DNA from 2 places in the Kitasatospora sp. NPDC087314 genome. Region 2 is predicted to be linked to the other one. Evidence: riboswitches for the same ligand, from Rfam matches in the RefSeq annotation. Region 2 holds a riboswitch; the other holds the start of a gene.
What was found. A riboswitch is a leader RNA that binds a small molecule or an ion and turns the genes downstream of it on or off. The one in region 2 is predicted to bind S-adenosylmethionine.
Positions count from the first base shown of each region.

Region 1 (14,522 bases), on a different contig from region 2:
CGGCGTGGGCAAGACCGGCAGCCTCGGCGTCGCGGACTGGATGATGGCGTTCAAGGCCAACGGGCACAAGAACGAGATCAAGAAGTTCCTGTCCTTCGTCTACACCCGCGACTACCAGCTGAAGTTCGACGAGCAGTACAACCTGCTGCCGGTCACCCAGGACGCGTTCACCCAGATGACCTCGGACCCGAAGCACGAGGACCTCAAGCAGTTCGCGGTCGGGCTCACCAACGCCAGCTTCTACCCGTTCGGGGACCCGGCCTGGGGCGAGGTCAGCAACCGGATCAAGGCCGGGATCGGCGAGTCCGTCACCGGGGACCCGAAGCAGGTGCTCACCGGGCTGCAGGACGCGGCGGTCAAGGAGGCGGCCCGGGTCCGCAAGTGAACCCGGGCCGGGGGGCTGAGGCGGCTGAGGCGTCCGAGGGGTTTCGGGGCTCTCAGGGGAGGGTGATGGCGTAGGCCTTGCGGAGCGTCTCGTGGACGGTCCAGGTGGTCCGGTCGCCCTCGCGCAGCACGGCGCAGTCGCCCGGGCCGACCTCCAGGGTCGGGCCGCCCTCGATCTCGATGGTGGCCCGGCCGCTGAGCACCACGAACATCTCGTCCGCCTCGGTGTCGGTGACCACGCCCGGGGTGATCTGCCAGATGCCGCGCAGCTGGCGGCCGTCGGGGGACTCGGACAGGACCCGGCCGGAGACCTCCGGGGTGCCGGAGACGATCTGGGCCGGGTCGAGCGGGTCGGGTTCGAGGTCGGCGGTGGGGATGTGCACGGCGAAGCTGGGCGTGGTCATACCGCCGACGCTAGCCGGGGCGGCCGGGCGCCGGGGGGCGCAGAGTGTGTCGGGCTCACGCGCGAGAATGACACTCCGTAGTGACGGCGGAGGTGGCCTGGTGGGCGAGCTGAGTGAGCGGGACCTGGCGGTGCTGGCCCTGGAGGGGCGGCAGTGGCGGACGGCCGGGGCCAAGGAGCGGGCGATCCGGGAGGAGCTGGGGCTCTCCTCCACCCGGTACTACCAGCTGCTGAACGCGCTGCTGGACCGGCCGGAGGCGCTGGCGCACGCCCCGGTGCTGGTGAACCGGCTCCGGCGGATCCGGGAGGCCCGGCGGGCCGCGCGGTAGCGGGCCGGGGCCACGGGGTATGGGCTCGGGCATGGGCTTCGAGGAGATGGTGACGCCGACCACCGACGCCGGCCGGGACGGCCTCCGGGCGATCCTGGCCGGGCCGGATGACGCGGTGATCGCGCTGGACTTCGACGGGACGCTGGCGCCGATCGTCCCCGATCCGGACCGGGCCAGGGCGCATCCGGGGGCGGCGGCCGCGCTGCGGGCGCTGGTGCCGCTGGTGCGGGCCGTGGTGGTGGTGACCGGGCGGCCGGCCGCGCTGGCGGCGGAGTACGGCGCCTTGGCCGGGCTGCCCGGGGTCGTGGTGCTCGGGCACTACGGCGCCGAGCGCTGGGAGGGCGGCGAGGTGACCGCGCCGCCGGTGCACCCCGGGGTGGCCGGGGCACGGGCGGCGCTGCCGGGCCTCCTGGCGGCGGCGGGGGCGCCCGAGGGGACGTGGGTGGAGGACAAGGGGCGCTCGCTGGCGGTGCACACCCGGCGTACGGCGGCACCGGAGGAGGCGCTGGAGCTGCTGCGGGCGCCGGTCGGCGAGCTGGCGGCCGGGCACGGGCTGGTGGTGGAGCCCGGGCGGCTGGTGCTGGAGCTGCGGCCGCCGGGGGTGGACAAGGGCGCGGCGCTGACCGGCTTCCTGCGCGAGCGCGGGGCCCGTTCGGTGCTGTACGCGGGGGACGACCTCGGGGACGTGGCGGCCTTCGCGGCGGTGGAGAAGCTGCGCGGTGAGGGGGTGGCGGGGCTGCTGGTGTGCAGTGGAGCGGTGGGGGACGCGCCGGTGCGCGAACTCGCCGACCGGGCGGACCTGGTGGTCCCGGGCCCGGCCGGCGTGGTGGGGCTGCTGGCGGCGCTGGGGGAGGCCCTCAGCTCGGGTTGAGCCGGGTCACCGCACGTCGAATCGGGTCACGGCGCGTCGGGCCGGGTCACCGCACGTCGAGCCGGGTCACCGCACGTCGAGCCGGGTCACCGCGCGTCGAGCTGGTTCACAGTGCGTTGAGCTGGTCGAGGAACCACTGCTGCGGGGGCAGCGCGGTGGCCGCCGCGGCGAGCCGCTTGGTGCGGTCGGCGCGCTCCTCCGCCGGCATGGTGAGGCCCGCGTGCAGGGCGTCGGCGGTGGCGATGACGTCGTACGGGTTGACGGTGAGCGCGTCCTCGGCGAGTTCGGCGTACGCGCCGGCCTCCCGGGAGAGCACCAGGGCGCAGCCGTGGTCGGAGACCACCGGGACCTCCTTGGCGACCAGGTTCATGCCGTCCCGGATCGGGTTGACCAGGGCCACGTCGGCGAGCCGGTAGGCGGCCAGGGAGCGCGGGAAGTCGTCGTCGACGTGCAGGATCAGCGGCTGCCAGCCGGGGGTGGCGAACTCCTCGTCGATCTCCCGGGCGAGCCGGCGCACCTCGTCGGTGTAGGCGCGGTACTCGGCGAGGTCGGTGCGGGAGGGGTAGGCGAAGGCGATGTGCACCACCCGGTCGTGCCACTCGGGGCGGGTGCGCAGCAGGTGCCGGTAGGCCTGGAGGCCGCGGACGATGTTCTTGCTCAGCTCGGTGCGGTCGACCCGGACGATGGTGCGGCGTCCGCCGACGGCCTCGCGGAGGGTGGCGAGACGCTCGTCGACGTCCGGGCGGTGGGAGCGTTCGCGCAGGAAGTCGGCGTCGGCGCCGAGCGCGTGGACGCCGAGGTGGGTGGTGCGGCCGGCGTGGGTGACGGTCATCGCCTCGTGGTCGACCTCGGCGCCGAGCAGGTCGGCGCAGCAGTCGGCGAAGGCCAGGGCCCAGCGGCGGGTGAGGAAGCCGGCCCGGTCGGCGCCGAGGATGCCGGTGAGGACGGCCTCGGCGACGTCGTCGGGCAGCAGCCGGAAGTACGCGGGCGGGGCCCACGGGGTGTGCGAGAAGTGGCCGATCCGCAGGTCGGGGCGGAGGGCGCGGAGCAGGGCCGGGGTCAGCGAGAGGTGGTAGTCCTGGACCAGCACGGCGGCCCCGGGTGCGGCCTCGGCGGCCAGCGCCTCGGCGAAGGCGGTGTTGTAGGCGCGGTAGGCGGCCCACTCGGTGCGGAACCCGGCGTCGAAGACGGGGGCGGTGGGGGTGGCGTAGAGCAGGTGGTGGACGAACCAGAGCGTGGAGTTGGCGACGCCGTTGTAGGCGCGGGCGAAGGTTTCGGGGTCGATGTCCAGCATGCGGACGGCCTGGCCGCCGACGTCGTGCCCGGCGAGGTCGAGCCGGCCGTGCGGGGCCTGTCCGGCGGCCTGCCGGTCGGCGGCGCCGAGGGCGGCGCAGACCCAGACGGCGTCGGGGTCGTCGATGGCGGAGAGGCCCGAGACCAGGCCTCCGCCGCCGCGTCGGAGGGTCAGCGTGCCGTCGTCCGAGGTGCTGAACGACACCGGTCCCCGATTGGATGCCACCAGGACGGGGGCGGTGCCGGTCGCACTCGAACGTTCGGTCGTGAGATCGCCCATGGTTGGTACGTTGCCGTGGCTCCGGTGTGGCAAACCCTTTCGGCGGGCGTTCAGTGCCGGGTCGCGTACTCGGGCACGGTGTGCATCGGGGGGCGTTCGAGGGCGGTCACCGGGTGGGTGTGGGCGGTGAACTCCCGGGTCTGCGGGTCGCGGGTGAACTGGGTGAGCAACGGGTGGACCAGGTCGGCGGAGGCCTTCAGCCGGTGGGTGCGGTCGAGGCGCTCCAGGGCGGTGCGGTAGATGGTCGCCGCCATCCGGCCGAGGGCCTGGCCGTCCTGGTGCCGGTGGTGCCGGACGCCGACGTCCACCTGGGCCAGGGCGTCCAGCCCGACCGTCTCCAACGCGTCGACCAGCAGGCCGAGTTCGACGCCGTAGCCGGTGGGGAAGGGGAGTCGTTCGAGCAGCGCGCGGCGGGCCGCGTACTCGCCGCCGAGCGGCTGGACGAAACCGGCGAGTTCCGGCCAGTGCAGGTTGAGCAGCGGGCGGGCCACCAGTTCGGTGACCCGGCCGCCGCCGGACGGGACGACCGCGCCGTCGCCCGCGCCGGAGCCGCCGACCGACACTTCGAGCGGCCGGTCGTACATGGCCTTGACCAGCTGGATGTCCGGTTCGGTGAGCAGCGGGCCGAGGATGCCGGAGACGAAGGTCGGGTCGAACTCGCGCAGGTCGGCGTCGACGAAGCAGACGATGTCGCCGCGGGTGACCAGCAGCGAGCGCCAGAGCACCTCGCCCTTGCCCGGGGCGGCGGGCAGCCGGGGCAGGATCGCGTCGCGGTGCTCCACCCGGGCGCCGGCCCCGGCGGCGACGGCGGCGGTGGCGTCGGCCGAGCCGGAGTCGACCACGACGAGTTCGTCGACCAGCGGGAGGCGCTCCATCAGCTCGCGGCGGATGGTGCGGACGATGTCGCCGACGGTGGCCTCCTCGTCCAGCGCGGGCAGCACCACGCTGACCGTCTGGCCGGTCCGGCGCTTGGCCTCCAGGAGGGCGTGCACCGGCCGGTCGGCCGCGCTCCACGAGCGGCGGCGCAGCCAGGACGCCGCCTGGGGGAGCAGCGCGGGGGTCGGTTCGGCGGGCACGGGACTCTCCTCGGCGGGGTCGGGTGGGACGCGCCATCTCGCGTGGCGGACGATCCCTTTCGGGGTTGACGCCTTCGGATACAGTCTTCGTACAGCGGTCGGACCTTTGCACATCGGGGTCGCCGTTCAGCGCCACCACAACTTCACAAGCTCATCCAGAGGGACTGAGGGAACGGCCCGTTGACGTCCCGGCAACCTTCTCGCGCGGCTGTCCGTCGACAGGCCCCCCGCGGGACAGGTGCCAATTCCGGCCTGTGGCGCGACCGTGCCACGGGGAAGATGAGGAGAGAGGCCTCCGCCATCATGGCTATCGACACCGTCGCACCCGCTTCCGTTGACCTCGGCCCCGCCGCCGCGCTGTCCTGTCGCGAGTGCGGCACCCGCTTCCCGCTCGGTCCGAGCTTCGCCTGCCTGGAGTGCTTCGGCCCGCTGGAGATCGCGTACGAGTTCGGTGGCGAGGACGCCGAGGCGCTGCGCCGGCGGATCGAGGCCGGTCCGTCCTCGATCTGGCGCTACGCGCCGCTGCTGCCCGTCCCGGCCGACGTCGCCACCAAGCCGAACCTGAACCCGGGTTGGACCCCGCTGGTCAAGGCGGACAACCTGGGCCGCGAGCTCGGCTTCACCGCCCAGCTGCACATCAAGGACGACTCGGGCAACCCGACCCACTCGTTCAAGGACCGCGTGGTGGCCTGCGCCATCGAGGCCGCGCGGGCGTTCGACTTCACGACGCTCTCCTGCTCCTCCACCGGCAACCTGGCCGGCGCGGTCGGCGCGGCGGCCGCCCGGGCCGGTTTCAAGTCCTGCGTGTTCATCCCGCACGACCTGGAGCAGGGCAAGGTCGTCATGGCCGGGGTGTACGGCGGCGAGCTGGTCGGCATCGAGGGCAACTACGACGACGTGAACCGCTTCTGCTCGGAGCTGATCGGCGACCCGGCCGGCGAGGGCTGGGGCTTCGTCAACGTCAACCTGCGCCCGTACTACGGCGAGGGCTCCAAGACGCTGGCCTACGAGATCTGCGAGCAGCTCGGCTGGCGGCTGCCGGAGCAGATCGTCATCCCGATCGCCTCCGGCTCCCAGCTGACCAAGATCGACAAGGGGCTGCAGGAGCTGATCAAGCTCGGCCTGGTCGAGGACCGGCCGTACAAGGTCTTCGGCGCCCAGGCGGCGGGGTGCTCGCCGGTGTCGGCCGCCTTCAAGGCCGGCCAGGACGTGATCCGCCCGGTCAAGCCGGACACCATCGCCAAGTCGCTGGCGATCGGCAACCCGGCGGACGGCCCGTACGTGCTGGACATCGCCCGGCGCACCGGCGGCGCGGTCGAGGACGTCACCGACGCCGAGGTGGTGGACGCGATCCGGCTGCTGGCCCGGACCGAGGGCATCTTCGCCGAGACCGCGGGCGGGGTGACCGTCGGTGTGCTGAAGAAGCTGGTCGAGACCGGCCAGCTGGATCCGGCCAAGGAGACCGTCGCGATCAACACCGGCGACGGCCTGAAGACCCTGGACGCCGTGGCCGACTCCGGGATGACCGCCGTGATCCGCCCGACGCTGGCGTCCTTCCGCGACGCCGGTCTCGCGTCCGCCTGAACCCCCCACCCCGCTGGGTCGCACCCGCTAGGAGAGCCATGAGCGCCAACGTCCGTATCCCCACCATCCTGCGCACCTACACCGGCGGCGCCGCCGAGGTGGCCGCCGAGGGCGCCACCCTGGGCGAGGTCATCGCCGACCTGGAGAAGAACCACGCGGGCATCTCGGCCCGCATCCTGGACGACGCCGGCAAGCTGCGCCGCTTCGTCAACGTCTACGTGAACGACGACGACGTGCGCTTCGCCGAGGGCCTCGCGACCGGCATCACGGACGGCGCCAGCGTCTCGATCATCCCGGCGGTGGCCGGCGGCTGCTGAGCCGCGACCCCCGCCCCGGCGGCGCCCGCCCGCGCCGACCGGACAGGCCCTGGTTTCGACCGGCCGTCCCGCGTACGGAATTGCGTTCTCCGTGCGCGCGGGCGGCCGGTCGCATTTCGGCGGGAATATTTCGGGGTCGAGTCGGAGTAGAGTGTGGCTCGGTTGGGAACAGGGCTTCCCCTCATCCCCGCCCGTGAATCGCCGGAGTTCGTCCGGCTGCTGGGACCGGCTGCTGGGACCGGCCGTTGAGACCGACCGGGTGCGGGACCGTGAAACATGTCAGGCAGATGTCAGAATTCCCGCGGGGATTTGTTGTAATCCGTCCGCTATGTCCGGCGTGAAATGCCGAATTCCTCCCGGTTTGGCCCGTCCTGTCCTTTGGTGTGGTGCCGGAATTCCCCGCAGCTGACCCTGTTGCAGAGGGCGTCGATCCGGATACATTCAGCCGCGGTCGACGTAATCACCCGCTCACGGGGCGCCGTCAGGCGCCCTCGCGGAGGATTGCGGCGTGCACGGCTGCGCCCAGGGGGGGTTCCCCGGGCCGGCCTTCAAACCAGACCCGGGCCCGCGACCTGCGGGCGCGTGAAGGGCCAGCACAGCACTAGGGGAGTTCGGAATGGCTCAGGGCACCGTCAAGTGGTTCAACGCGGAGAAGGGCTACGGCTTCATCGCGGTCGACGGTGGTGCGGACGTCTTCGTCCACTACAGCGCGATCCAGATGGACGGCTACCGCACCCTCGAGGAGGGCCAGCGGGTCGAGTTCGAGATCTCCCAGGGACAGAAGGGCCCGCAGGCGGACATGGTCCGCGCGGCGGTCTGACCTTCCTTCTCCTCCAGGAGCTCGGCACGGCCCACGGCTGGTGACCACTCGCTTCTCGGCGGGCCCGTACGACACGCGTCGTACGGGCCCGTCGGCGTTCCCCGGCGGGGAGTTGCGGGGCCCGGCGGGGGCGTGCCCGGCGGCTCGCGGGATCGCGATTGGGCTTGCACTCGACCACCCGGAGTGCTAATCATTGGCGTTAGCACTCACAGCGTGAGAGTGACAGCGGACCGGGTCGGTGAGGCCCCCGGGAGCGGTAGGGGAAAGGACCCCCGCACACCAGGGCCGTCCGTCGCGGGCACCCCTTGGTCCGAGCAGTCGACCGTGTCCCGGAGGACCACTTCTGATGGCCAAGATCATCGCCTTTGATGAGGAAGCTCGCCGCGGCCTTGAGCGTGGCATGAACCAGCTCGCCGACGCAGTGAAGGTCACGCTCGGCCCCAAGGGTCGCAACGTCGTGCTGGAGAAGAAGTGGGGCGCCCCCACGATCACCAACGACGGTGTCTCCATCGCCAAGGAGATCGAGCTCGAGGACCCCTACGAGAAGATCGGCGCGGAGCTCGTCAAGGAGGTCGCCAAGAAGACCGACGACGTCGCGGGTGACGGCACCACCACCGCCACCGTGCTGGCCCAGGCCCTGGTTCGCGAGGGTCTGCGCAACGTCGCCGCCGGCGCCAACCCGATGGCCCTGAAGCGCGGCATCGAGAAGGCCGTCGCCGCCGTCTCCGACCAGCTGCTGGCCCAGGCCAAGGACGTGGAGACCAAGGAGCAGATCGCCTCCACCGCCTCCATCTCGGCCGCCGACACCCAGATCGGCGAGCTCATCGCCGAGGCCATGGACAAGGTCGGCAAGGAAGGCGTCATCACCGTCGAGGAGAGCAACACCTTCGGCCTGGAGCTTGAGCTCACCGAGGGCATGCGCTTCGACAAGGGCTACATCTCCGCCTACTTCGCCACCGACCTGGAGCGGATGGAGGCGTCCTTCGAGGACCCGTACATCCTCATCGCCAACTCCAAGATCGGCTCGGTCAAGGACCTGCTGCCGCTGCTGGAGAAGGTCATGCAGAGCGGCAAGTCGCTGGTCATCATCGCCGAGGACGTCGAGGGCGAGGCCCTGTCGACCCTGGTCGTGAACAAGATCCGCGGCACGTTCAAGTCCGTCGCCGTCAAGGCCCCGGGCTTCGGCGACCGCCGCAAGGCCATGCTCGGCGACATCGCCATCCTCACCGGTGGCACCGTGATCTCCGAGGAGGTCGGCCTCAAGCTGGAGAACGCCGGCATCGACCTGCTGGGCCGCGCCCGCAAGGTGGTCATCACCAAGGACGAGACCACCATCATCGATGGTGCCGGTGACGCCGACCAGGTCGCCGGTCGCGTGAACCAGATCCGCGCCGAGATCGAGAACAGCGACTCGGACTACGACCGCGAGAAGCTCCAGGAGCGCCTCGCCAAGCTGGCCGGCGGCGTGGCCGTCATCAAGGCCGGCGCGGCCACCGAGGTGGAGCTCAAGGAGCGCAAGCACCGCATCGAGGACGCCGTCCGCAACGCCAAGGCCGCCGTCGAGGAGGGCATCGTCGCCGGTGGTGGCGTCGCGCTGCTGCAGGCCGGTGTCGCCTTCGACAAGCTGGAGCTGGACGGCGACGAGGCCACCGGTGCCAACATCGTCAAGGTCGCGCTGGAGGCCCCGATCAAGCAGATCGCGACCAACGCCGGCCTGGAGGGTGGCGTCGTGGTGGAGAAGGTGCGCAACCTCCCCGCCGGTCACGGCCTGAACGCCGCCACCAACGAGTACGTCGACCTGGTCGCCGCGGGCATCATCGACCCGGCCAAGGTCACCCGCTCCGCGCTGCAGAACGCCGCCTCCATCGCGGCGCTGTTCCTCACCACCGAGGCCGTCATCGCCGACAAGCCGGAGAAGGCCGCCGCGGCCGCCGGCGGCGGCATGCCGGGCGGTGACATGGACTTCTGATCCCGCTGGGATCGGACGGTTCGGATCGTTCGCGAGGGCGGTCTCCCCGACGGGGAGGCCGCCCTCGCGGCGTTCGGGAGCCTTCGCGCGTTCGGGAGCCTTCGTGTGTTTGGGAGAATGGACGGATGGCTGCTGACGACATCGAGACCGCTCTGCACAACGCCCGGGCACTGATCCTGGCCGACCTGACCGCCCGGGACGTGGCGGAGGCCACCGTGGTGTCGCTGGTGGAGCAGGCCGTGACGCACCGGCGCTGGTGGCTGGAGCAGTGGCCGGACGGCACCGACTACGTGCTCGGGCTCGTCGCCCAGGACGTCCAGGACGCGCTGCTGGAGGCGTACGGGCGCTGGCCGCTGTGCGCCGAGTGCGCGGCCGACGGTGACCCGCACGCGCTGAGCGTGGAGCCGGAGCTGGGGCCGGAGCCGCACTGGGTGTGCGGCAAGCAGGGCGCGGTGGTGGCGCCGGTGGGGAAGCTGGCCTAGTAGTCCTCCGAGTCAGGAATCCCGACCTGAGTCGGCCGTGCTGGTACCGGACGAGCGCGGGCGGGTTTTGCTCATGTACCAACCCTCGACGCGGGGGCCTACGAGGTCGGACGGCCAGCCCGCCGTCTCGACGGCGGCATCGTAGACGGCGTCACCGAACGCCACAATGCCCTGGTGCGGGTCCGCTGTCTCCCTGAGCTTGGCCCACGGCAGACGAACCAGACCGGCGTCGGGATGCCAGGCGGCGCCCTCAACACCCCAGGACCGGCCCCCGAGACCGTCCGGCTGGGGCCAGATGTACGCGTACATGCCGACGTCCGGCGCCTGGGCATCCCCGAAGGAGAATCCCACCGACACGTACGCGTCGAGCTGGGCGTTCTGCATGAACGGCGGCTGGTGGGGCGTCGGCACGGTGGGCTGCGCCCGGTAACGCGTGGCGGACAGGTCGAAGCCGCCCCACATCACACCGACCCGGGGGCGGTATCCCAGGAAGGGGGCCTGCCACGCCTCGAGCCCGTCAGCGGCGAGGTTCAACGCTGTCCAGATCAGCCGGGCCGCGTCGCCGTCCCAGGTGCGTTCGACGTGATCGTCCTCGAAGTGCGGCGGGGCATCCGGAATCTCGCAGATCAACGAGCTGCGCGGTCGGTGTATGCCGAGCTCGTCCGCCGCATCGCAGAAGGACGCATAGAACATGGCGACTGATCCCTTGGACAACGGGACCGTCCGCGAGCCATTGTCGGACTCGATGACCACGCCACCGTCGAGCAGGCTGTAGTGCACCGAGAAGGTCACGCCTCGCTGCCGAAGGGTTGGCGTACTGAGCCCCCGGGGGGTGACATCGAGGACGATGTTTCCCCAGCCGACTTCGAAGGGCTCGTCGAGGGTGTACTTGCCTGCGACCTGCACCACCCGGTTCACGTAGTCGACCATGGGCGCCAGATCCTCATGGACCAGCATCGGCCACGTACTGACACGTTCGCTCACGGAGAGCCTCCCAGCGTGTCGATGGGATCAGCGGGAGGGGACGTCAGGTGCCGCGCCCGCTCCCCCGTGCAGCGTCGGGCGGGCCTCGGACACCGAACTGCGATCCAGTACCCAATTCTCACACGCAGGTCAGGGTCCTGCCCGGTCGGTGTCGCCGGGCGTCCGACCGACATGCTGGGCCAGCAGCCGGGATGCGGTGGTCGACCGAAGAGTTCGGTCCGCCTCGGCCCGGGCGCGCTGCATCACGAAACCCAGGCGGGTTGCAGGTTACCGAGACACGCTCCCTGGAGGCCGTCGAGTTCGGTCGCCAGGTTGGCGCGGGCGGGGGCGTCGAAGCGCGCGTGGGCGGCCGGGGTGCGGTAGAGCGCGGGGAGCGCGAGCAGCTGTCGCAGGATCGCCGAGCGCCCGGCGCGGAAGTCCGGTTCCGGGACGAACGCGTACTCCGCGCGGACGGCGGCCGCGTACGCCGCGTACGCCTCGGGGGTGCCGCCGAGGACGGCGAGGTCCGCGTCGCAGAGCACCTCGCCGTCGCGGTCGCCCGGCTCGGGGTGGTGGTCGACGGTGAGCAGGACCAGCCGCTCGACCTCGGCCACCCGGGCGGCGGGCAGGCCGGCGGCGGTCAGCGCGCGGACGGCCAGGGCGGCGCTGCGCTCCTCGTTCTCGGAGCGGTCGGGCCGGTAGACGGCGTCGTGGAACCAGGCGGCGAGCCGGACGGTGTCCGGGTCGTCGGCGTGCCCGGCGAGGTCGTCGACGTGTCGCAGGACCGCGTGCAGGTGCTCGGGGGTGTGGTAGCGCCGCTGGGGCTCCGACCAGCGGCGCAGCAGCTCGCGGCCGTACGGCTCGGGGTCGGTCGTGGCGGCGCGGCGGTGCAGCAGCGCCGTCCACTCGGCGAGCAGTCCGGGGAGCGGTCCGGCGGTGAGGTCCTCGGTGGTGGGCATGGGGGACATTGTGGCGGGCGGGCCGGGCACTGGACCTATAGGTAGGTTGACGATATATGTAGTCGTATGACAGAACGCTCGATGCAGGAGCCGACGCTACTGCTGCTCACCGCGCTGGCGGACGCCCCCAGACACGGCTACGCCCTCATCCAGGAGATCGCCGCGATTTCCGACGGTCGCGTCAAGATGCGCACCGGCACCCTGTACGGCGCCCTCGACCGACTGCTCCAGCAGGGGCTGATCGAGGTCGCCGCCGAGGAGGTCGTGGACGGGCGGGCGCGGCGCAGCTACGCGCTGACCGACGCCGGCCGGACCGCGCTGGCCACCGAGGCGGAGCGGCTGCGGGCCGTCGCCACCGAGGCCGAACGCCGGCTCGCCAACGTCCGGTTGGCGATGCAGGCGGGGCCGAAGGGCCTGTTCACGAGGAGGGGGTTCTTCGCATGACCACGCCGACGATGGGGACACCGGCCGCCGCGCTGCGGGCCGTGCTGCAGCTCTACCCGGAGTACTACCGGCGGGAGCGGGGCGAGGAGATGGCCGCGGTGTTCGCCGACACCACGGCGGAGGCGAACCGGTCGACCGTCGCCCGCGAGGTGTTCGACCTGGCCCTGTACGGGCTGCGGGTGCGGCTCGGGCTGACCGGCTCCTCGATGAGCGGGCGGGTGCTCGCGCTGGCCGCGCCGATGGCCGCCGGGGCGCTGGCCGGCGCGGGGCTGCTGCCGTGGGTCGCCGATCCGGACCAGGCCGCCTGGCGGCTGACCTGGGACCACTCGTACAACACGTACGCCATGACCATCGCGCCGCCGGTGATCGCGCTGCTGCTCGGGGTCGCCGCCCTGCTGGGGCGCTGGACGGCGGTGCGGGTCATCGCGGGGATCCAGGCCCTCTTCGCGCTGGCCACCCTGGCGAAGGCCGCCGTGGCGCCGGGCTTCGTCGACGTCTGGTGGGTGGGGTTCACCGGCATGACCACCCTGCCCGCCGTAGCCGCCGCGCTGTTGCTGTTCGCGGCGCCGACGGAGTTGCTGCCCAGGGCCGGTTGGCGTGCCGCGGGGCTGGTGCTGGCCTCGGTGGTCGGCGGCGGGGCGCTGGTGGCGCTCCTGCGCTGGGACGACTCCAGCTTCCCGCTGGACGTCCAGTGGTTCGCGGTGCTGCTGATCGTGCCGGTGCTGCTGACCTTCAGCGCGCGGCGCGGGCGGGTGGCGCCGGCGGCCGTGGGGGTCGCGATGCTGTCGCTGACGACCTTCGCCGGCCTGTTCAACGTCTGGCGCACGTCCGGCGGGATCTCGATGACGCTGCTGATGTCGGTGCCGGTGGTGCTGCTCCTGGTGGCGGCCGCGAAGGCCGTGCGCCGGATCGGGACCGGCGGCGGGGTCGGCGGGGGGACCGGCGGAGGTGTCGGCGGAGTCGGCGGAGACGCTGACGGGGGCTCTGGGAACGGGCGCAGCCTGGCGTGACCGGAAGACGACGCAGGGCTCGCCGGGGCCGGTCGGATGTGGCAGGCTGTCTGATATGTCTAGACCAATTTTCGAAGTCATCGCGTTGACGCCCCAGGATGCCCGGGCCGCCGAGTCGGGCGGCGCCGACCGGCTCGAACTGGTCACCGACATGGCCTCGGACGGGCTCACCCCGTCCGTCGAGGACTTCGCCCGGATCAGGGCCGCCGTCGGCATCCCGCTGCGCGTCATGCTCCGGATCCGGGACGGCTTCGCCCCCGGCGACCTGGACGACCTGGCGGCCCGCGCCGCCGTGCTGCGGGCCGAGGGTGCCGAGGAGTTCGTCCTCGGCTTCCTCGGCGCCGACGGCGCGGTCGACCTGGCCGCCACCACCGCCGTCGCCGAGGCGGTGGCCGGCTGCCGCTGGACCTTCCACCGGGCGATCGACCACAGCGCCGACCGGGCCGCCCTGCGGGCCGCCGTCGGCGCGCTGCCCGGGCTGGACACCTTCCTCACCTCGGGCGCGGCCGCCGGGGTCGACGCCGGGCGCGAGGTGCTGCTGGCGGAGCTGGCCCGTGCGGGCGAGCCCGGGTACGGGCAGCGGATCCTGATCGGCGGCGGCCTGCGGGCCGAACACCTGAAGGGGCTGCGGGCCGAGGGCTTCGACGCCTTCCACGTCGGCGGCGCGGTGCGGGCCGACGGCTGGCGGACGTCGGTGGACGCGGCCAAGGTGGCCGAGTGGCGGGCGCTGATCGACGCCTGAGCGCGTCCCGGGAGGGGCCGGTCCCGTTCGCGGGGCCGGCCCCCGCCGTCTACCGGCGCAGCTGCTCGGGCAGCGGTTCGCCGTGCAGCACCGTCAGGCCGGAGACGGCCCGGGTGAGCGCCACGTACAGCCGCCGCAGGCCGGTCCGCTCGTCCGGTTCGCCGGCGATCACCGCGGCCGGCTCGTCCAGCACCACGTAGTCGTACTCCAGACCCTTGGCCAGCGAGGCCGGGACGAGCGTCAGCCGGGCCTCGGCGCTGGTCTCGGTGCCGGGGGACAGGTACGGCAGGCCGGCCTCGGCCAGCGCCTCGGCGAGCACCGGGATCCGGGCGTCGGCGGCGATCAGCCCGGTCGAGCCCTCGTGCTCCAGCGCCTCCTGGCAGGCCGCGAGGACGGCGGCCACGGACTCCCCGTCCGCGACGGGGCGGATCGTCAGCGAGCCCGGGGCGTCGCGGACCGAGGTCGCCGGGGCCAGGCCCGGGGCGATCGCCGGGAGCAGCCGGGAGGCGTACGCGATGACCTCCTCCGGCACCCGGAAGCCCTTGGTCAGCTCCTCGACGTGGGCGTCCGGCTTGCCCAGGTGGTGCAGCGCGTCC
Region 1 is NZ_JBIUYE010000015.1:241,496-256,017, reverse strand. It holds gene ACIO5E_RS30685 (extracellular solute-binding protein) at 1-385, shown strand, start outside; gene ACIO5E_RS30680 (cupin domain-containing protein) at 438-788, opposite strand; gene ACIO5E_RS30675 (DUF3263 domain-containing protein) at 856-1,116, shown strand; gene otsB (trehalose-phosphatase) at 1,148-1,987, shown strand; gene ACIO5E_RS30665 (trehalose-6-phosphate synthase) at 2,094-3,560, opposite strand; gene ACIO5E_RS30660 (glucosyl-3-phosphoglycerate synthase) at 3,611-4,612, opposite strand; SAM riboswitch class I at 4,785-4,922, shown strand; gene thrC (threonine synthase) at 4,940-6,220, shown strand; gene ACIO5E_RS30650 (MoaD/ThiS family protein) at 6,259-6,537, shown strand; gene ACIO5E_RS30645 (cold-shock protein) at 7,154-7,357, shown strand; gene groL (chaperonin GroEL) at 7,704-9,326, shown strand; gene ACIO5E_RS30635 (hypothetical protein) at 9,452-9,808, shown strand; gene ACIO5E_RS30630 (DUF5996 family protein) at 9,821-10,792, opposite strand; gene ACIO5E_RS30625 (hypothetical protein) at 11,035-11,730, opposite strand; gene ACIO5E_RS30620 (PadR family transcriptional regulator) at 11,797-12,174, shown strand; gene ACIO5E_RS30615 (hypothetical protein) at 12,171-13,184, shown strand; gene ACIO5E_RS30610 (copper homeostasis protein CutC) at 13,240-13,926, shown strand; gene ACIO5E_RS30605 (HelD family protein) at 13,976-14,522, opposite strand, start outside.
Region 1: linked by a shared signal. The riboswitch ahead of thrC (threonine synthase) and the one ahead of ACIO5E_RS02025 (aminotransferase class V-fold PLP-dependent enzyme) in region 2 are both predicted to bind S-adenosylmethionine.

Region 2 (14,522 bases):
AGACCCGGACGTTCCCCTCCGTGAGCACCCCCATCGCGGCCAGCACATGGCTCGGCGTCAGGGTGGAGGAGGTGCAGGAGGAGCCGGAGGAGACCGCGAAGCCCGCCCGGTCCAGCTCGGTGAGCAGCACCTCGCCGTCCACGTACAGGCAGGAGAAGGTGACGATGTGCGGCAGTCGCCGCACCGGGTCGCCGACCACCTCGACCTCGGGCACCAGCTGCGGCACCCGGGCCCGGATCCGCTCCACCAGCGCGTGCAGCCGGGCGTTCTCCCGCTCGGCCTCGGCCCGGACGGCCCGCAGTGAGGCGGCCGCGGCCACGATCGCCGGGACGTTGACGTAGCCGGGCACCCGCCCGCCCTCGCGTTCGTCGGCCGGCAGCGGCGAGACGTACCGGACGCCCTTGCGCACCGCCAGCACCCCGACCCCGGGCGGCCCGCCCCACTTGTGCGCGCTGGCGGTCAGCAGCGACCAGCCGGCCGGGACGTCCATCCGCCCGACGCTCTGCGCCGCGTCGACCAGCAGCGGGACGCCGGCCTCGCGGCAGTGCCCGGCGACCTCGCCGACCGGCTGGACCGTCCCCACCTCGTGGTTGGCGCTCTGCAGGACGGCCAGCGCGGTGTCCGCGCGCAGCAGCGCGGCGAAGGCCTCCGGGTCGACCCGTCCGGCGCGGTCCACCGGCGCCACCGAGACGGTGCCGCCGCCGACCTCGTGCCCCTCGGCGACGTGCAGCACGCTGGAGTGCTCCACCGCGGAGTGCACCAGGTGCCCGCCGCGCCGCCGGTGGCCGGTCAGCGCGCCCTGCATGCCGAGCTGGACCGCCTGCGTCCCGCTCGCGGTGAAGGCGATCTCGTCGGCCCGGGCGCCCAGGGCCTCGGCCACCGTCTCGCGGGCGGCGTCCAGCAGCATCCGGGCCTGCCGGCCGGAGCGGTACAGCCGGGCCGGGTCGGCCCAGCCCTCGTCCAGGGCGGCGATCAGTGCCTGCCGTGCGACGGGGTGCAGAGGGGCCGTCGAAGCCGCGTCGAAGTACACGGTCACATTTAACGGCACATCCGGAGGCCTTCCGGCCCGACGACATCGCTTACCGGCCGTCAGTCGATCACCCCGAATGTCCGCTTCGTCCTCGTCCGACGGACCGTCACCCGCGTTGTTCGACGCCATCCCCCGATCGGGCGTAAGGACCTCGAATGCCTACGATGACCTGCGACGCAGCCCCTGCCGGGCCTGATCGGGCGACCGGGCGGCGCGTTACCGGGGGCTGCCCGTCAGGAGCGCATAAGGCTGGAGTAGGGTTTGGCCCGCATAAGCATTCAAACCGTGCCCGTGGACGGGTCGCCGGGGAGGCTCACAATCCTCCGCGGGGCGACGCGAAGGCGGGCGAGACTTCGGGAAGGCGCTACGTGAGTCCCAACGGCTCCGACCGCTCGCCGCGGCGCACGATGCGGCGGAAGCTGCCTCAGGCGCTGGCACTGGGCCTCGTCATCGCGACCGCCACCGGCTGCTCGGCCAACGACCTCCCCAGGCTTGGCCTCCCGAGCCCCGTCACCAAGGAAGGGCCGATGGTCCTCCAGATGTGGCAGGGTTCCTGGATCGCGGCGCTGGTGGTCGGCGTACTGATGTGGGGTCTGATCATCTGGAGCGTGATCTTCCACCGGCGCAGCCGCACCGGCGTGGAGGTCCCTCCGCAGACCCGGTACAACGTGCCCATCGAGGCGCTCTACACCGCGGTCCCCATCATCATCGTGTCGGTGCTCTTCTACTTCGTCGCCCGCGACGAGTCGAAGCTGATCGCCGTCTCCGAGAAGCCGCAGCACACGGTCAACGTGGTCGGCTTCCAGTGGAGCTGGGCGTTCAACTACGAGAACACCGAGAACCCCGACCCGGCCAACAAGAACGCCGCGTACGACGTCGGTACGCCCAAGGACGCTCCGACGCTCTGGCTGCCGGTCAACGAGACGGTTCAGTTCCGTCTGACCTCGCGTGACGTCATCCACGACTTCTGGCCCGTCAACTTCATGATGAAGATGGACGTCGTGCCGGGCGTGGTGAACAAGTTCGAGGTCACCCCCACCGTCAAGGGCGAGTACATGGGCAAGTGTGCGGAGCTCTGTGGCGTCGACCACTCGCGCATGCTGTTCAACGTCAAGGTCGTCGACCGCGCCGACTACGACAAGCACCTGGCGGACCTCCGGGCCAAGGGCCAGACCGGCGCGGTGCCCTCCGGCATCACGACCATGGGAAGTGAAGAGAAGTGACCATCCTCAACGAGCCCGCCGCGGCCGGCGGGGGCGCCGGGGCCGTCACGGTCGGGGCGCAGCGGACCCGCAAGCCGGGTTCGACCATCATCAAGTGGCTGACCACCACCGACCACAAGACGATCGGCACCCTGTACCTGGGCACGTCGTTCGCCTTCTTCCTGATCGGTGGCATCCTCGCCCTGGTCATGCGCGCCGAGCTGGCTCGTCCCGGGACCCAGATCCTGTCGAACGAGCAGTTCAACCAGGCGTTCACGATGCACGGCACGATCATGCTGCTGATGTTCGCGACGCCGCTGTTCGCCGGCTTCGCGAACTGGATCATGCCGCTGCAGATCGGCGCCCCGGACGTGGCGTTCCCGCGTCTGAACATGTTCGCGTACTGGCTGTACCTCTTCGGCTCGACCATCGCGGTGGCGGGCTTCCTCACCCCGAACGGTGCCGCCAACTTCGGCTGGTTCGCCTACTCCCCGCTGTCGGACGCGGTCCGCTCGCCGGGCGTCGGCGCCGACATGTGGATCATGGGTCTGGCCTTCTCCGGCTTCGGCACGATCCTCGGTGCGGTCAACTTCATCACCACGATCATCTGCATGCGCGCCCCCGGCATGACGATGTTCCGGATGTCGATCTTCGTCTGGAACGTCCTGCTGACCGCCGTGCTGGTCCTGCTGGCCTTCCCGGTCCTGGCCGCCGCGCTGTTCGCCCTGGAGGCGGACCGTAAATTCGGGGCCCACGTATTCGATCCCGCCAACGGCGGGGCGATGTTGTGGCAACACCTCTTCTGGTTCTTCGGCCACCCCGAGGTGTACATCATCGCGCTGCCGTTCTTCGGCATCGTCTCGGAGATCATCCCGGTCTTCAGCCGCAAGCCGATGTTCGGCTACTCCGGTCTGATCGCGGCCACCATCGCGATCGCCGGTCTGTCCGTGACGGTGTGGGCGCACCACATGTACGTCACCGGCCAGGTGCTGCTGCCGTTCTTCTCCTTCATGACCTTCCTGATCGCGGTCCCGACCGGTGTGAAGTTCTTCAACTGGGTCGGCACCATGTGGAAGGGCTCGCTGAGCTTCGAGACGCCGATGCTCTGGACGGTCGGCTTCCTGGTCACCTTCCTGTTCGGTGGTCTGACCGGTGTTCTGCTGGCCTCCCCGCCGATCGACTTCCACGTCTCGGACTCGTACTTCGTCGTCGCCCACTTCCACTACGTGGTCTTCGGCACCGTCGTCTTCGCGATGTTCGCCGGCTTCCACTTCTGGTGGCCGAAGATGACCGGCAAGATGCTGGACGAGCGCCTCGGCAAGATCACCTTCTGGACGCTGTTCTTCGGCTTCCACACCACCTTCCTGGTCCAGCACTGGCTCGGTGCGGAGGGCATGCCCCGCCGCTACGCCGACTACCTGGCCTCGGACGGCTTCACCACGCTGAACACCGTCTCGAGCATCGGTTCGTTCGTGCTCGGCGCCTCGATGCTGCCCTTCCTCTACAACGTGTGGAAGACCGCCAAGTACGGCGAGAAGGTCGAGGTCGACGACCCGTGGGGCTACGGCCGCTCGCTGGAGTGGGCGACCTCCTGCCCGCCGCCGCGGCACAACTTCCTCACCCTGCCCCGGATCCGCTCCGAATCCCCGGCCTTCGACCTCCACCACCCGGAGATCGCCGCGCTGGACTACCTGGAGAACCACGGTGAGCCGGCCAAGCACCTCGCCGGTGTGACCCCGGCGAAGTACGACGCCCCGAAGCTGGACAAGGGTAAGAAGGAGGGCGACGCCTGATGAAGGAACAGGGAAAGATCTTCCTCGGCCTGGCGGTCTTCGTCCTCGCGATGGCCATCACCTACGGCCTGTGGACCAACCACTCGGACCACGGGATCGAGGCGGCCGGCACCACGGCGCTCTTCCTCGCCTTCTCGCTCTGTGCCTTCATCGGGTACTACCTCGCCTTCACCGCCCGTCGGGTGGACAGCGGCGCGGGTGACAACCCCGAGGCCGAGGTCGCGGACGACTCCGGCGAGCTGGGCTTCTTCGCCCCGCACAGCTGGCAGCCGCTCTCCCTGGCGATCGGTGGCTCGCTGGCGTTCCTCGGTGTGATCTTCGGCTGGTGGCTGCTGTTCTGGTCGATCCCGATCATCCTGATCGGCCTCTTCGGCTGGGTCTTCGAGTTCTACCGGGGCGAGAACCAGAACCAGTAGGTTCCCTGGTTCCGCCGCCGACAACAGGGCCGGTCCCCCCGCACGGGGGGACCGGCCCTGTTGCTTCCCCAGGGTGACCGCCTCACTCGCCCGGGTGAACGGATGGTCGCTCGGATGTCGCTTCGCCTCACGCCGTTCATACGATCTGATCAATCATGCGAACCCTCGGAGGCGGTCATGGCCGACAGGCGTGGAATCGCAGGTATCGGCGGCATCTCGCTGACCCTCGCAGTGCTGGCCCCGCTGGCCGCCTGCTCGTCCGACAGCGACAAGGCGACCGGTCCCCACCGGATCGACGCGGCCCCGCTCGTCCATCTCTCGGCCGTGGGCAAGGTCGATCCCTCCCGGCCGGTCACGGTGACCTCGGTGCCCGGCAGCCGGCTCACCGACGTCACCGTGGTCGGCCCGGACGGCAGGGTGGTGGCCGGACAGCTCGCCGAGGACCAGCACAGCTGGCAGACCACCGGCCGGCTGAAGGCCGGCACCGACTACTCGGTGCGGATCGCCGCCGACGACGGCAAGGGCGGCCGCGGGGACACCACCGCGGGCTTCAGCACGCTCGCCGCGCAGCGGCTGCTGACCGCGAAGCTGGGACCGGACTCCTCCGGCAGTGGCGTCTACGGCGTCGGCCAGCCGCTCACCGTGCAGCTGTCCGAGGCGGTGAAGGACCCCCAGGCCCGCCAGGAGGTCGAGCGCGCCCTGACCGTCGCCTCCCAACCCGCCGTCACCGGCGCCTGGTACTGGGTGGACGACAAGAACCTGCACTTCCGCCCGGAGGAGTACTGGCCGTCCGGGGCCACCGTCTCGCTGGCCTTCGACGGCACCGGCAGCCGGATCGCGGACGGCCTCTACGGCGGCGACCGCAGCGCGCTGAGCCTGCGGATCGGCGACCGGGTCGAGTCGGTGGTCGACGCGGCCACCCACGAGCTCACCCTGCTCCGCGACGGCAAGCGGGTCCGGCGCATCCCGGTGACCACCGGCAAGCCCGGCTTCGACACCCGCAACGGCGTCAAGGTGGTGCTCGGCCAGGAGCGCTCCGTCCGGATGAACGGCGAGACGATCGGGATAGCTGCCGGCAGCTCGGAGGCCTACGACCTCGACGTGGAGTGGGCCACCCGGGTGACCTGGAGCGGCGAGTACGTCCATGCGGCGCCCTGGTCGGTGAGCTCGCAGGGCGTGGCGAACGTCAGCCACGGGTGTACCGGCATGAGCACCGACGACGCCAAGTGGTTCTACCAGAACACCAGGGTGGGGGACCTGGTGACGGTGGTGAACAGCCACGGCGCCACCATGGAGCCGTTCGGCAACGGCTTCGGGGACTGGAACGTCTCCTGGACGGACTGGGTCAAGCACGGCGCCCTGGGACAGCCCGTCAGCACCACCGTGCCGGCCTCCCAGGCCCACGCCGCCGGGATGATCCGCCCGGAGGTCTGAGCCCCCGCGGCGGGCCCGCGCAGGCCTCCTCAGGCCCCCGCGTAGGCCAGCCGCAGGGCGGTGTCCACCGCGGCCAGCGCGTCCACGTGCGAGAGCCCGAGCCGGGTCGCCCGCTCGGCGTACTCGGTGGCGGCCGCGGCGGCCAGCCGGTGCGCGGTGTCGCCGGTGGCGGCGATCAGGGTGCCGCGCCGGCCGTGGGTCTCCACCACGCCGTCCGCCTCCAGCTCCCGGTAGGCCCGGGCGACCGTCCCCGCGGCCAGCCCCAGTTCCTCGGCCAGGGCCCGGACGGTGGGCAGCCGCAGCCCGGTCGGCAGCTCGCCGGAGCGGGCCCGCTCGGCGATCTGGGCCCGGATCTGCTCGTACGGGGGAGTGGCGGCGGCGGGGTCGACGGACAACTGCACGAGGGGCTCCTGGAGGGTACGGACGGGGGACGGGAAAGCCCGAGAGCCGCCGACCAGAAGAACTCTGGTCAGCGGCCCTCGGGTGTGACGCTGTGGCGCGTACGGGATCAGTGGTGGCCGTGGCCGCTGGTGATCTCGTGGTGCTCCTCGGACGTCGGCTTGGGGATCTGGCTGCCGCCGCCGTAGAAGCCGCGGGAGAGCTTGGCCCGGGTGCGGTTGAGCAGACCGGACTTGGCGGCCACGCCGTTCTCGTCCGTCTGGGCCGGCAGCTCGACCGGCTGGATCTGCTCGTGCGCGGTGAGCTTGTACAGGTCCTTCTGCGGCAGCTGGGCGTGCACCTCGACGAACTCGCCGTGCGGCAGGCGCTTGATGACGCCCGTCTCGCGGCCGTGCAGCACCTTCTCCTTGTCCCGGCGCTGGAGGCCGAGGCACCAGCGCTTGGTGATGATGAAGGTGATGACCGGCACCGCGAAGAAGCCGACGCGGACGAAGTAGGTGATCGAGTTGATCGACAGGTGCAGGTGGGTGGCGAACAGGTCGTTGCCACCACCGACCAGCAGCACCAGGTACAGGCTGATCCAGGCGGCGCCGAGCGCGGTGCGGACCGGGGCGTTGCGCGGGCGGTCCAGGATGTGGTGCTCGCGCTTGTCGCCGGTGATCCAGCCCTCGATGAACGGGTAGACCGCGATCGAGACCAGGACCAGCGGGAAGATCATCAGCGGGATGAAGACACCCAGGTTCAGGGTGTGGCCCCACAGGCCGACCTCCCAGCCCGGCATGACACGGATCAGACCCTCGGAGAAGCCCATGTACCAGTCGGGCTGGGCGTCCGTGGAGACCTGGTCCGGGCGGTACGGGCCGTACGCCCAGATCGGGTTGATCGTGGCGATCGCCGAGATGGCGGCGATCAGGCCGAACACCAGGAAGAAGAAGCCACCGGCCTTGGCCATGTAGACCGGCATCAGCGGCATGCCGACGACGTTCTTCTCGGTCTTGCCCGGGCCCGCCCACTGGGTGTGCTTGTGGTAGAAGACCAGGATCAGGTGCGCCACCAGCAGGCCGAGCATGATGCCCGGGATCAGCAGCACGTGGATCGTGAAGAAGCGCGGCACGATGTCGTGGCCGGGGAACTCGCCCCCGAACAGGAACATCTGGACGTAGGTGCCCACCAGCGGGACGGCGAGGATCGCGCCTTCCATGAAGCGGATACCGGTGCCCGACAGCAGGTCGTCCGGCAGCGAGTAGCCGAAGAAGCCGTCGAACATGCCCAGGACCAGCAGCAGGAAGCCGAAGACCCAGTTGATCTCACGCGGCTTGCGGAACGCGCCGGTGAAGAACACGCGCATCATGTGCACGAGCATCGCGGCCACGAAGACCAGGGCGGCCCAGTGGTGGATCTGCCGGATCAGCAGACCGCCGCGGACCTCGAAGCTGATGTCGACCGTCGACGCGTACGCCTCGGACATCCCGATGCCCTTGAGCGGGACGTACGAGCCGTTGTAGACGACCTCGGCCATCGAGGGCTTGAAGAACAGCGTCAGGTAGACACCGGTCAGGATGATGATGACGAACGTGTAGAGGCAGATCTCACCCAGCATGAAGGACCAGTGGTCCGGGAAGATCTTGCGCAGGTTGGCCTTGGCGAGGGAGTAGATCCCCAGCCTGCCGTCCGTCCAGTCCGCGGCGGCTTCCCACTTGTTGGCGGGCTTGGCGCGCGTGCTGGCGGGCTTGGCGGCACCGGAGGTGGTGCTGCTCGCGCTACTCATCGAGCACGCTCCCAGTAGCTCGGGCCGACGGGCTCCTCGAAGTCGCCGGTGGCGACCAGGAAGCCCTTCTCGTCAGTGGTGATCTTCAGCTGCGGCAGCGGGTGGCCGGCCGGGCCGAAGATGACGCGCGCGCCGTCCGCCAGGTCGAAGGTCGACTGGTGGCAGGGGCAGAGCGCGTGGTGGGTCTGCTGCTCGTAGAGGCTGATCGGGCAGCCGACGTGCGTGCAGATCTTGGAGTAGGCGAGGATGCCCTCGAAGCCCTTCTCCCGGGACTTGTCGTCCTTGATGTCGTCCGGCGCGATGCGCACGAGCATCAGGGCGTCCTTGGCGATCGCCTGCTGGAAGTCCTCGTCGTGGACGTGCAGGCCCTCGGGCATGGCGAAGGTCAGCGAGCCGACGACGATGTCCTCGGCCTTCATCGGCTGGCTGGTGCTCATGTTGATGAGCTGCAGCGGCTTGACCGGGGTCGCCTCCTTCCAGCCCGTCTCCTTCAGCTTCTTCTCGGGCAGCGGGCCGAGGTCGCGGAGCAGGACCACGCCGGAGAGCGGGACCAGCGCCATCGAGCCGATGAGGGTGTTGCGGATCATCTTGCGGCGGCCGAAACCGGACTCCGCGGCACCGGTCTTGAACTGGTCGATGACGTCCGCGCGGACCTCGTCGTCAGCCTCGATCGGGTGACGCTCGGCCGGCAGCTCGACGTCCGACATCAGCGTGCGGGCCCAGTGGACCGCACCCGCGCCGATCATGAACAGCGCGACGCCCAGGGTCAGGCCGAGCGCGAAGTTCAGCGCGCTGACGTGACCGAGCGGGAAGATGTAGACGATCTTGTCCGGGTCGATGGCCACGTACGAGGCGATGAAGCCGACGGTGGCGATCATCGAGACCACGAACATCAGCGAGACCTGGCGCTCGGCCCGCTTGGCGGCCCGCTCGTCGATGTCGGTGCGGCGGGGCTCGTGAGCCGGCAGGCCCGGGTCGGCGAACGGGTCGCCGTGCTCGGCGACCTCACCGGCGGAGCCGTGTGACTCCGGAAGCTTCTCTTCTGACATGTCGTGGCTCATGACTTCTTGGCCTTGGTGGTGTGGGCGGCGACCCAGATCGCGACCGCGATGAGCGTGCCGAGACCGAAGATCCAGCCGAACAGACCCTCGGTCACCGGACCGAGGCTGCCGAGCGTGAGACCACCGGGGTTGGGCTCATCGTTGGTGGTGTGGCGGACGAAGGCCACGATCTGCTTCTTCTGCTCCTCGGGCATGGTGGTGTCCGGGAACGACGGCATCTGCTGCGGGCCGGTCTGCATGGCCTCGTAGATGTGCTTGGCGTCCACGCCCTCCAGCGACGGGGCGTACTTGCCCTTGGTCAGGGCACCGCCCTGGCCGGCGAAGTTGTGGCACTGGGCGCAGTTGGTGCGGAACAGCTCGCCACCCTTGGAGATGTCGTCCGGGTTGGTCGAGGTGTACTGCTCCTTGGTCGGCGTCACCGGGCCGGGGCCGAGCGAGGCCACGAAGGCGGCGAGCTGGTCGATCTCCGCCTGCGAGTAGATGTTCTTCTTGCGCGGCACCTGGGCGCCGGGCTGCTGGGCCGGCATGCGGCCGGTGCCGACCTGGAAGTCGACGGAGGCGGAGCCGACGCCGACCAGGCTCGGACCGTCGCTGCTGCCCTGGCCGTTCAGGCCGTGGCACGAGGAGCAGCCCACGGCGAAGAGCTTCTTGCCCTCATCGATCGCGAGCGACTGCGCGGCGACGTCGGCCTGCGCCTTGTCGGCGGGCGCGAACGCGGCGTACAGCCCCCCGGTTGCCGCCAGGGCGAGAAGTAGGACGACCAGCGCCGCCAATGGGTGGCGCCGTCGTGCGGAGAGCTTTTTCACGGAATAACCCCGGTGTCAGGATCTGGTCGACTGGTGGGTGCACCCGGCGGCCGGTCTGGCCGGCACGAGGCTGCCTGTCTAGGGCTGCGCGCGCGGTCGGTCGGTGGGAGCGTCGCCACCGGCAGAATCGGCCCGACGCCGGTGAGGGCGGGGACCGAAGCCGGTGGCCAGCGACTTGATCAGCTGGTTACTTGATCAGGTAGATGGTCGCGAACAGGCCGATCCACACGACGTCGACGAAGTGCCAGTAGTACGACACGACGATCGCGGCGGTGGCCTGCTCGTGCGTGAAGCGCTTGGCTGCGTACGTCCGTCCCAGGACCAGCAGGAAGGCGATCAGACCACCCGTCACGTGCATACCGTGGAAGCCGGTGGTCAGGTAGAACACCGTGCCGTACGGGTCGGAGGACAGCGAGAGGCCGTCCTTCTTGACCAGCTCGGTGTACTCGAAGATCTGGCCGCCGATGAAGATCGCGCCCATCACGAAGGTGATGACGAACCACGAGCGGAGCTTCTTCACGTCCCCGCGCTCGGCGGCGAACACGCCGAGCTGACAGGTCAGCGAGGAGAGCACCAGGATCGTGGTGTTGACCGAAGAGAAGGGCACATTGAGGGCGTGCGCCTTCTCGGTCCAGAACTCGGCTCCCTTGACGGAGCGGAGCGTGAAGTACATCGCGAAGAGGGCCGCGAAGAACATCAACTCGGAACTGAGCCAGACGATCGTTCCGACGCTGACCATGTTCGGCCGGTTGACCGATCCGTGCGCGTGCCCGGTTTCTACTGCTGTTGCTGTCGCCACGACGGACATTATGTCGGTCCCTTATTCCGTCTTCACGTCGGGGGGTGTCCCTCGGAGTGTCCGGTGCGTGCGGTATGCCCCCCTGAGGGGCGACGGGGTGTCCGGATGGCGGCTGAGCAGCGGCGTGTCCCTTTTCTGACGGTTCCTCGGAGGAGCCTGCGACCCCGTTGCCCAGCGTGTCGTTGCACGTCTGGCGGAGCCTCCGGCGGTAGGGCGCGGGCGCCGTGTCGGCCGTACGGGTGGACCGGGCGGGTCCGGGTGACGGGCTGTCCTCCGGGCGGGTGAGTCCCGGGCGCGGCGCCTTGAGAAGGAACGTCGGCGAGGGGGGCTCGGCGAGCGGTGATCGGGAGTAGCATCCGGATCAGGCGAACGTGGTCCGGATCACACTTGAGGGAGCAGGGCCCATGGCGTACACGACCGACGAGACGCTCACCGTCCTCGTCTACAGCGACGACCGCAACACCCGCGAGCAGGTGCTGACGGCGCTCGGCCGTCGGCCCGCCGAGGACCTTCCGGAACTGTCCTACCTGGAGTGCGCGACCACCCCCGCGGTACTGAAGGCACTGGAGAAGGGCGGCGTGGACCTCTGCATCCTGGACGGCGAGGCGGTGCCGGCCGGCGGGCTCGGGCTCGGCCGCCAGCTCAAGGACGAGATCTACGGCTGCCCGCCGGTGCTGGTGCTGATCGGACGGCCGCAGGACTCCTGGCTGGCCGCGTGGAGCCGGGCCGACGCCGCGATCTCCCGCCCGGTGGACCCGGTGGCGCTGGCCGAGGCGGTCGCCACCCTGCTGCGGGCGCGACTGGCCAAGCGGGCCCCGGTCGGCCGTTGAGCCAGGTCGCCGCAGGGCGGACGGCGCCGTCTCAGTACTAGAGAAGACGGGGTCGTGGGCACGCCGCCGGTCGATAGGCTGACTCCATCCGTACGGACGTCCCCCCGCTGCGGGGAACCCGACAACAGCTGGAGTCAGCCATGGTGAACGTGAACCCTGCGAACGGTGGTACCGACCCCGCGCAGGTGGTCCGCGCCTGGCCGGACGTCCTGGCGGCGCTGTTGAAGGGGGAGGACCTCGACCGCTCGGCCACCGCGTGGGCGATGGACCGGATCATGAGCGGCGAGGCGTCCCCCGTCCAGGTGGCCGGGTTCATGGTGGCGCTGCGGGCCAAGGGCGAGACGGTCGACGAGATCACCGGCCTGGTGGACGCGATGTACGCGCACGCCGAGCCGCTGGACATCCCCGGCCCCGCCGTGGACATCGTCGGCACCGGCGGCGACCGGGCCAAGACCGTCAACATCTCCACCATGTCGGCGATCGTCGCGGCGGCGGCCGGGGCCAAGGTGATCAAGCACGGCAACCGGGCCGCCTCCTCGGCCAGCGGCTCCTCGGACGTGCTGGAGAAGCTCGGCGTCAGCCTCGACCTGCCGGCCCGGCGGATCGCCGAGGTCGCCGAGGAGGTCGGGCTCACCTTCTGCTTCGCGGCCAAGTTCCACCCGTCGATGCGGCACGCCGCCACCGCCCGGCGCGACCTCGGGGTGCCGACCGCGTTCAACATCCTCGGTCCGCTGACCAACCCGGCCAAGGTCACCGCGCACGCGATCGGCTGCTTCGACACCCGGCTCGCCGGGCTGATCGCCGGGGTGCTCGCCCGGCGCGGCTCGACCGCCCTGGTCTTCCGGGGCGACGACGGCCTGGACGAGCTGACCATCACCACCACCTCGCGGGTGTGGATCGTGCGGGACGGGACCGTCACCGAGACCACCTTCGACCCGCGGGACGTCGGCATCGAGCTGGCCGGCATCGAGACGCTGCGCGGGGCGGACCCGGGGTACAACGCCGAGGTCGCGCGCCGGCTGCTGGCCGGTGAGCACGGGCCGGTGCGGGACGCCGTCCTGATGAACACGGCGGCGGCGCTGGTCGCGCTCGACCTGGGCGAGGCGCCGCTCGCCGAGCAGCTCGCCGCCGGCATGGCGCGGGCGGCGCAGGCCATCGACTCGGGCGCGGCGCAGGAACTGCTGCGGCGTTGGTCGGAGGCCACCAGCCGGGTGTGACGCGGTACTTGGGAGCCCGTGCCGGGACGCCGGCACGGGCTCCTCGCGTTCCCCCCCAGCCCGGTGGCGGGCGGGCGGGAGCGCCGTCCGGATGGTGGATACCTGTTTGACCACCCGCGGGACGCGACCTAGAGTCTTCGCCAGGTCATGAGTGACAGCGTCAAGCCCCAGCTTGCTGTCCGGCAACCCTCCGTCCGTGGCGGGGTGCCCTGGGTGAGGACCGGGTCGCTCGGCAAACCGTCCGCGCGGCAAGCGCGGACGCCCGACGACTAGCACTCCCGGGGTCCCACACCCCGAAGGAGTGCATTCCCATGTCCGTTTCCACCGAACTCTGCGCCCCGCTCGCCGTCCTCGGCCACGACGTCCAGGTCCCGCTCGCCAGCGGTGAGAAGGTCGGCTACGCGGCCCTCGACTACGCGGCCAGCTCCCCGGCGCTGAAGCGGGTCTGGGACGACGTCGCCGCCTACGCCCCGTACTACGGCAGCGTGCACCGCGGCGCCGGGTACCTCTCCCAGCTGTCCACCGACCTGTTCGAGCAGAGCCGCCGCACCGTCGCCGAGTTCCTCGACCTGCGCGAGGGCGACCAGGTGGTCTTCACCCGGGCCACCACCGACTCGCTCAACCTGCTCGCCGCGGCCGTCCCGGCCGGCACCCGGGTGTTCGCCTTCGAGACCGAGCACCACGCCTCGCTGCTGCCCTGGGCGCACGCCGGGCTGGACGTCAGCTACCTGAGGGCGCCGCGCTCGCACGCCGAGGCGGTCGCAGCCCTGGACGCCGCGCTCGCCGGGGCGCCCGAGGGCCCCAAGCTGCTCTGCGTCACCGGCGCCTCCAACGTGACCGGCGAGCTCTGGCCGGTCGCCGAGCTGACGGAGACCGCGCACCGGCACGGCGCCCGGGTGGTGCTGGACGCCGCCCAGCTGGCCCCGCACCACCGGGTCTCGGTGCGCGATCTGGACGTCGACTGGATCGCCTTCTCCGGCCACAAGATCTACGCGCCGTTCGGCGCCGGCGTGCTGGCCGGTCGGGCGGACTGGCTGGACGCGGCCGAGCCGTACCTGGCCGGCGGCGGCGCGACCCGGACGGTGGCCCGGGAGGCCGACGGCTCGGTGGCCGTTCAGTGGCACGGCGGCCCGGCCCGGCACGAGGCCGGTTCGCCGAACGTCATCGGCGCCTACGCGATCGCCTCGGCCTGCCGGGCGCTGAGCGAGGCGGGCTTCGACGCGCTGGAGGCCCGGGAGCGGCAGCTGATCGCCCGGCTGACGGCGGGGCTGGCGGAGATTCCGCAGGTCAAGGTGCTGAACCTGTTCGGCGCCGGGTCGGCCCGGGTGGGCGTGCTGTCCTTCGTCGTCCAGGACTGGAACAGCTCGCACTTCTCGGCCGCGCTGTCCGCCGAGTACGGCATCGGGGTCCGCGACGGCCTGTTCTGCGCGCACCCGCTGCTGCGCACCCTGCTGGGGGAGGAGGACGTGGCCCCTTCGGAGTGCGGGGCGCCCGAGCCGTCGCTGCCCGGCGAGCGCAGCCTGAACGCGATCCGGGTGAGCTTCGGGGCCGGGACCCCGGACGAGCACGTCGACCGCTTCCTGACCGCCGTCCGCGAGCTGGTCACGGACGGTGCGGCGTGGAACTACCGCAACGAGGGCGGCCGCTGCGTCGTCGACACGCGCCGGGAGGGCTGACGGGGCCGGCGGGGCTACTCGTCCAGGCCGAGGGCGAAGGCGGCCTCGAGGTCGTGCTGGGAGTAGGTGCGGAAGGCGATCTGGGTCTCGG
Region 2 is NZ_JBIUYE010000001.1:432,317-446,838, forward strand. It holds gene ACIO5E_RS01965 (cysteine desulfurase/sulfurtransferase TusA family protein) at 1-1,036, opposite strand, end outside; gene coxB (cytochrome c oxidase subunit II) at 1,399-2,253, shown strand; gene ctaD (cytochrome c oxidase subunit I) at 2,250-4,025, shown strand; gene ACIO5E_RS01980 (cytochrome c oxidase subunit 4) at 4,025-4,441, shown strand; gene ACIO5E_RS01985 (Ig-like domain-containing protein) at 4,619-5,875, shown strand; gene ACIO5E_RS01990 (GntR family transcriptional regulator) at 5,905-6,276, opposite strand; gene ACIO5E_RS01995 (ubiquinol-cytochrome c reductase cytochrome b subunit) at 6,384-8,042, opposite strand; gene ACIO5E_RS02000 (Rieske 2Fe-2S domain-containing protein) at 8,039-9,091, opposite strand; gene ACIO5E_RS02005 (c-type cytochrome) at 9,100-9,909, opposite strand; gene ACIO5E_RS02010 (heme-copper oxidase subunit III) at 10,097-10,717, opposite strand; gene ACIO5E_RS02015 (hypothetical protein) at 11,113-11,538, shown strand; gene trpD (anthranilate phosphoribosyltransferase) at 11,679-12,755, shown strand; SAM riboswitch class IV at 12,899-13,016, shown strand; gene ACIO5E_RS02025 (aminotransferase class V-fold PLP-dependent enzyme) at 13,067-14,431, shown strand; gene ACIO5E_RS02030 (Lrp/AsnC ligand binding domain-containing protein) at 14,446-14,522, opposite strand, start outside.